One region of the Sulfobacillus sp. hq2 genome, then DNA from elsewhere that is predicted to be linked to it. Evidence: riboswitches for the same ligand, from Rfam matches in the RefSeq annotation. Region 1 holds a riboswitch; each other region holds the start of a gene.
What was found. A riboswitch is a leader RNA that binds a small molecule or an ion and turns the genes downstream of it on or off. The one in region 1 is predicted to bind cyclic di-AMP.
Positions count from the first base shown of each region.

Region 1 (2,267 bases):
GATGGTCATTGCTGATGGGTTATGGGGTGTTGCAGGCGATGGACAAGGTCGCAGTCGGTTAATTTCGGTGAAGCTCGATCAAAATGCTGCGGTGGCGGAAGGGTAGGAGATGGCATGGCCGGAATTTGGAATCGACTCAAAGAAGGAATGAGTCGAACGCGCAATAATTTGGGCGGACGTCTGCGCGCGTTGTTTCACGGGAAAGAGTGGGACGACAATCTATGGGAAGAGTTAGAAGAAATTTTGTATGAGGCAGATTTAGGTGTTGACACCATCGAATATCTGACGGCGGCTTTGCGTGAAGCTGTCCGCACCAGGCGCCCGCGGCATGCGGATGACGTCATGGACCTCTTACGGGAAATTATGGTTGACCTATTTGATGTGCCTTCCGATCCGTCACTGTTGGATCCCCAAAGACCCAGTATCTGGCTCATGGTCGGTGTAAATGGAACGGGTAAAACCACGACGGCCGGAAAGTTTGCGGCCTTAATGAAGCGCCAAGGATATCAGGTGATATTAGGGGCTGCTGATACCTTTCGGGCCGCCGCAGTGGAACAGCTGCAAGAATGGGGCGTGCGTTCCGGGGTCGAGGTGGTGCGGCAAGCGCCCGGCGCCGATTCTGCGGCTGTGGCCTATGACACGGTGCAAGCGGCTATCGCTCGGTCCAAAGATTTAGCGATCATTGATACCGCCGGCCGCCTGCATAACAAGACTAATTTAATGCAAGAGTTGCAAAAAGTGGTTCGGGTGATCCAACGAGAACGTCCGCAGGCACCTCACCAAGTGTGGCTGGTGATTGATGCGACCACAGGTCAAAATGGGCTAGCCCAAGCGCAAGTATTCTTAGAGGCGGTCAAGGTCACGGGCATTGTGTTAACGAAGCTGGATGGAACAGCGAAAGGCGGCATAGCGTTGTCCATCAAGCGCCAATTGGGATTGCCGATCCGCTTTGTGGGCGTGGGAGAAAAAGTGGAAGATTTGCTCCCGTTTGATGCAGACAGCTATGTGCGCGCGATCTTAGGCGATTGACGCGTACTAAAGACCGATCCTATACTTAGAAGATACCTTGAAAACGCCGAATTCTCAAGGAAGCGGAGGAACCGATTTCGATTTGGGGTGAATTGCGGTGCAACGGGCAGGCTCTGAGCCCGAACCCGACAGCTAACTTCGCAGGCGTAGGGGGCTCAAGGTTAAGACATGGTATCTCTCGTTCCCCCCGGGAAATTAGGGGGGTTTTTCTTGCCCTCCGTGATGAGGGAGGTGTCCACAAGGTGATGAAAAGAGTTTTGCAGTTGTCTATGCGGGCCGATCCCTTAAATCCGTTGGATGGTGGGGAGACAGGTGGTCAGCAAGTCCTAGTACGCCAAATGGGCAGGAATTTGCAACATTTAGGTTACGCGGTCGATGTGATGACGGTGCGTCAACGTCAAGAAGTGGCGGAACGCTCGTCCTTTGGGCATTTAGGACAAGTGATACGACTCACCGGATGGGAAGATCGGGTCTGGTCGGATGATCAATGGCATAATGTGCGGGACCAATTAGTGGATCAGGTCTTGACATGGGTCAATGACCAGCACCGGGAATATTACGCCATTCACAGCCATTTTTGGATTTCGGGCATGGTCGCGCAAAAGGTGGCGGAAGTGCTCCAAGTGCCGTGGATTCATTCGCCCTATAAAATGGCAGAGTGGACGAGGCGCCCGGGCGACCGTATTTCACCGGTACGGATGCAATGGGAGCGGCAGTTGTTGACGCAAGCCCAGGCCATTGTAGTGCCATACTTAGAAGAGAGCGAAATGATTCATCAAACAGCTCCTGATGTCCCTTTGTACGTGGTCTCTCCTGGGGTTGACATTACCAATTTTTTTGTTCGTGACGCGGGTCCCTTGCTCCGGGGACTAGGCCTCTATCGTCCGCCTTTGCTCTACGTTGGCCGGTTAGAAGAGGGGCGGGGGATAAAAGAGGTGCTGGAGGTCATGGGACAGCATCCATTACCCGACGATTTGACCTTATTAGTGGTAGGAGGAAGCCCGGGTGAGGTTCTAGGAGGGCTCCCCACCAATCCGACCTTAGCCGAATTAGCGCGCCCTTTAGGCAAACACATTCGGTTCCTCGGTCCCACACCGCATCATGCCATTGCTATCTATATGGGATCGGCTGCGGCGCTGATTGCCCCCAATCAAGGGCCCACATTGGGCATGGCCGTGGTAGAAGCCATGGCCTCCGGCTGCCCGGTCATTGGGACAAATGTGCCGGGTGTTCAAGAT
Region 1 covers NZ_NWUL01000048.1:147,183-149,449, reverse strand. The annotation lists gene smc (chromosome segregation protein SMC) at 1-106, shown strand, start outside; gene ftsY (signal recognition particle-docking protein FtsY) at 115-1,029, shown strand; cyclic di-AMP (ydaO/yuaA leader) riboswitch at 1,064-1,191, shown strand; gene CO251_RS16550 (glycosyltransferase) at 1,275-2,267, shown strand, end outside.

Region 2 (2,267 bases), on a different contig from region 1:
GTTCCATACCCCTTGTGTCAAGAGACCAAAGTCCAAGACATGCGTAAGAAAAGAAGAGGAGAAGCAGCATATCGCTTCTCCTCTTCTTTTCTTAGTAAGGGCCCATTTATTGATTAACAAAACCTGCCCCGTAATAATGGTCGACATAAAAAGGCGCATCAAGGTTGGAAACCATGACGGTCTGACCGGGAGCTGGCGCTTCAATAAAAGCTTGGGAATATCCAAGAGATGGATCCGAACCAATATATATACCGACGTGGGAAGCACCCGGGCCGTCAGTGCTGAAGAATACAAGGTCCCCGGGTTGTAATTGCGACTCTGGTATCTTAGTAACATAGTCGTACTGGGCCCAACTGGTGCGGGGCATGGGAATTCCGTTTTGTTGGAACACATATTGCACCAAACCAGAGCAGTCAAAGCCAGTAGCCGGAGAAGTGCCTCCCCAGACGTAAGGCACGCCCAAGTACCGTTCGGCCGTTTGCACAATGGCTTGTCCAAAACTAATGGAAGCATTTTGGGCAGGCAATTGAACAGCAGCGCTCGTAGAAGCCTGTGCGCCAGAAGGAATCGCGAGGACTTGTCCTACGTTTAATACATTGGGGTTACTAAGATGATTGTACGATGCAAGAGTCTCCCAAGAAAGTCCGAATTGCTGCGCAATTCCGGCCAAAGTGTTTCCCGCTTGTACCACGTATTCGCTACGATTTCCGGAGGCGGAAGGCGCTGGAGCCGGTGTTGATGGGGCTTGCGCGGCAGGACCTGCGATGGTCAACACTTGACCGACACTGATGAAATTGGGATTGGATAAATTGTTCCAAGACATCAGTTGTGATACGGTAACGTGAAATTGAAAAGCAATTCCGCCAAGCGTATTTCCCGGTTGAACGGTATATGTTGACCGTGCGTCTGTGAACGGCAAGGCTGCGCTTGATACTGCGGTTCCGCGGTCAGCACCACCGTACCCAATGGTCAATACTTGTCCAACACGAATTTCATTGGGGTTGGCGATGTGGTTCAAGGTAGCCAGCGCTGATACAGTCGTGTGAAACTGCCACGCAATGCTGCTTAGGGTATCTCCGGGTTGTACGGTAAACATACGCGCCGACAAATACCGCGGCGTTGCGCTAGCGGAAGCTGCTGCCAGCGTGTGGGGAGAAGGGGAAGTGTAGTGAGATGTTGGAGACATTCCCATAGCGAATGGGATTGCCATTAAACCCACAGCCATACTGGCAACCGCTTTCTTAGACGGCAATAGATTCAAGAAATAGGCTCCCTTCCTTCGGGTATTGCCTTCGAGGTTAGTTCGCTGGTTCGGGCTGAAGGAGCCCTACTGTCCCAATTGTGACAGATTCACCCTGGATTTTGGTCCAGTAATCCCCCGTACGTAATTGTGCAATTACGATTCGGCGTCGTGGAGTCGCCGAAACTATACGAAAAACCGGTGATTTTGTCATTCCATGCCAAAGGCAATAAAGTGCCAAAATTGGCGATGAGAGACCAAGAAATGAAAATATAGTCCTCAGTCTCAAAATTATATATATGTGGAAGAAAATTCCAGGAGGATAAAAGCGAGGAGTATATAAATAATAACAGATAATAGGACTAGGTGCCAAGGCCATTGTTCCTCGTAAGGAATATTTGGCTTTTAGGCTCACAAGACAAGGATTTATAGAAGTTGTGCGTTAAAATTTTTTGTCGGGAGAATTTTGGTGAGAGGGGACAGGCAAAGAAATGGACGCGAGCGGCTCATTGCGTATTGCAAATGTTCGAATAGAGGGCGATTCGGAATTGCGTCAGGTCGTCATAGAAGAGGGGGTGATTCGGTCCATTCAACGCCAAGACAAAAATTTTGCAGCTGATTTAGATGCCGAAGGTGGTTTGTTGGTTCCGTCTTTGGTGGATCCGCATGTGCACTTGGATGCGGTGCTGACCGAGGGCTTTCCCGCACCTAATTACAGTGGGACTCTTATTGAAGGCATTGAGCGCTGGAGTCAGCGCAAACCTTACTTAACCGAAGAGGACGTTATTACCCGAGCGGAAGAGGCGATTCGGTGGCATATGGGGCAGGGCGTATTAAAAATTCGGTCGCATGTAGATATTTGCGATCCGAATTTAACGGCGTTAAAGGCGTTAATAACCGTTCGGGAACGGGTCCGCGACGTCGTGACCCTGCAGTTGGTCGCTTTCCCGCAAGATGGCATTTTTTGTTTTCCCGACGGGCCGGAGTTGATGGACGAAGCAATGCGGTTAGGGGCTGATGTCGTAGG
Region 2 covers NZ_NWUL01000031.1:24,693-26,959, forward strand. The annotation lists gene CO251_RS07015 (LysM peptidoglycan-binding domain-containing protein) at 107-1,261, opposite strand; cyclic di-AMP (ydaO/yuaA leader) riboswitch at 1,273-1,419, opposite strand; gene codA (cytosine deaminase) at 1,732-2,267, shown strand, end outside.
Region 2: another riboswitch for cyclic di-AMP. It lies ahead of CO251_RS07015 (LysM peptidoglycan-binding domain-containing protein); the one in region 1 lies ahead of CO251_RS16550 (glycosyltransferase).

Region 3 (2,267 bases), on a different contig from region 1:
CGCGGCGTTGATTTGAATGTTTTTCATCCCCGGCAACGGGACAAGTCGATGCGGGCGCGCTTAAGCTCGGGAAACCCCGATCAAATTATTGCGTTATATGTGGGCCGGATTGCCAAGGAAAAAGGGTTGGCACGCCTCTTATCGCTTTTTCAGCGCAATCCGTCGGTTCATCTGGCTTTAGTGGGGGATGGACCGGCCGTCGAGTATTTCCAGGAACGGTTCGAGAAGACGCCAACGACCTTTGTGGGTAAGTTGCTTGGGCAAGAATTAGCAGCAGCTTATGCATCCGCCGATTTTTTTGTCTTTCCCAGCACCACCGAGACGCTAGGTCTCGTCTTATTGGAGGCGATGGCATCGGGTCTGCCCATCGTGGCGGCGGAATCCGCGCCTTCTCATGAATTGATCGACCATTCAGGCGCTGGCCGATTATTTCCCAGCGATCAGCCTTATTTACTAGGCGAAATGGTGCATGGACTCATTCATGACCAGCCGGGATTAGCGGTGTTGTCCACTAAAGCGCGGCAAGAAGCGGAGAAATGGGGATGGCAGGAACCGACGAAAGAACTCGTGCAGCTGTACGAACAAGCGATCAGAGAGTTTCGGGCCGGCAGATGACGCGGCTCTACCAATTTATCCAATTCGTTTCCGTGGGATTTGGCAATGCGGTCATTGATTTGTTATTTTTTAATGGCCTCTACTGGCTATTTCCGACGCGAAACGTGGATCAGCTGGTGGTGTATAACACCATTGCTGTCATTGCCGCGATTCTTAATAGTTATATTTGGAATAGCCGTTGGACCTTCCGCCATCAAGTGCGGTCCAAGGGCAAAGATGCGGTGCGTCAGCGCGTTTTGTTTGTGATTCAGTCGGTCATCAATATTGTGGTGAACGACTTAATTTTATGGGTAATCGCGCCGTTAGTGCTCGAAGTGCACATCATTCCTCATGTCATGGCCAATAATATTGCCAAATTGGCGGCGATGTTCTTAGCATCTTTGACCAGTTTCATCATGATGAAACTGTTTGTTTTTGTCTAATCGCCCGACAGCATTAAGATTTTCTTCCAATTTCTTTTCCGTGATTTTGCCAACACCTCAATTTTTTTGCCCTTTTTCTCCCGTTTTCATGCGCATTCATCATAGGGTTTCTATTCCTGAGTCCAAATGATGGAATCATATTGGAATCGTGGGAAGCTTGTCCCTTTACGTCCTATGGCTGGCGCAGCCTGGTGTCATCTCCTCTCAGCAGCAAAGAGTGTATCTGACAGGCTTGTTAATGTTCATTACACTGGCGCTAGCCAAATTGTTGGAAACAACAACCGGGGGACCCAATTGTGGGGGTGAATCCAGCATTGGACTGGAAGGGCCACTCTCCGCGCCCTAACCCGTCAGCTAACTCCGGAGGCAATATTTCTAAGGGGAGAATGACTGCATGCGATTTGCATTATGGCAAGGAATGACCGTTGCGGGCGTCACATTGGCAGCTGGGATGATGGCTTCACAAGGTGCCATGGCGGCCTCCGTATCGGCGACCACCGCGGCGTTGGCCCAAGAGCATCCGGCAATGAACCAAGTGTTGCAACAAGGAGATGTTTCTCATTGGGTGGCCACGCTGCAAGCCGATCTGTACCTTTTAGGGTACCACAGTGTGGGTTCTGATGACGGAATTTTTGGCCCCAAGACGCTTGCCGCGTTGAAGGCTTTTCAGACGGCGAATGGATTTCAACCGACCGGTGTGACCAGTGCGCCCGTATGGCAAGACATTTTAGCGGGATTCCAATTGGTGCCCCGTTATCAAGGCCCCACAACCTTGACGGTAACGCCTCCAGCCATTTCCGAACAAGCTCATCCGGCAATGTATCAACGGCTGAGCATGGGAAGTCAAGGGCATTGGGTGGCCACCTTGCAAGCCGATTTGAAGTTGCTTGGCTATTCCCAAGTGGGGCCGACTGACGGAATATTTGGTCCTAAGACACAACAGGCACTCGAAGATTTCCAGACCAGCCAGAACCTGGCGCCTTCAGGCGTCACCACCTTTCAGACCTGGCGGCAGATTCTTACCGGATTGGGTATCTTTGGGCCAAACACTATCATAAAGCAAACCTCACAGACTCCAAGCAGCGCCAACACGACGACTGCACCTAGCAGCGCTTCGCAAACCTCTTCAGTTGACGCGGGGTATGCGCGGACGGGTCCGGTGTCGCCCAATGCCCAGTCGATTGATGGGCGCCCCATTATTGCAGTGTATCAGGTACGGGCAACGGCTTA
Region 3 covers NZ_NWUL01000030.1:131,228-133,494, reverse strand. The annotation lists gene CO251_RS06185 (glycosyltransferase family 1 protein) at 1-615, shown strand, start outside; gene CO251_RS06180 (GtrA family protein) at 612-1,037, shown strand; cyclic di-AMP (ydaO/yuaA leader) riboswitch at 1,286-1,424, shown strand; gene CO251_RS06175 (peptidoglycan-binding protein) at 1,432-2,267, shown strand, end outside.
Region 3: another riboswitch for cyclic di-AMP. It lies ahead of CO251_RS06175 (peptidoglycan-binding protein); the one in region 1 lies ahead of CO251_RS16550 (glycosyltransferase).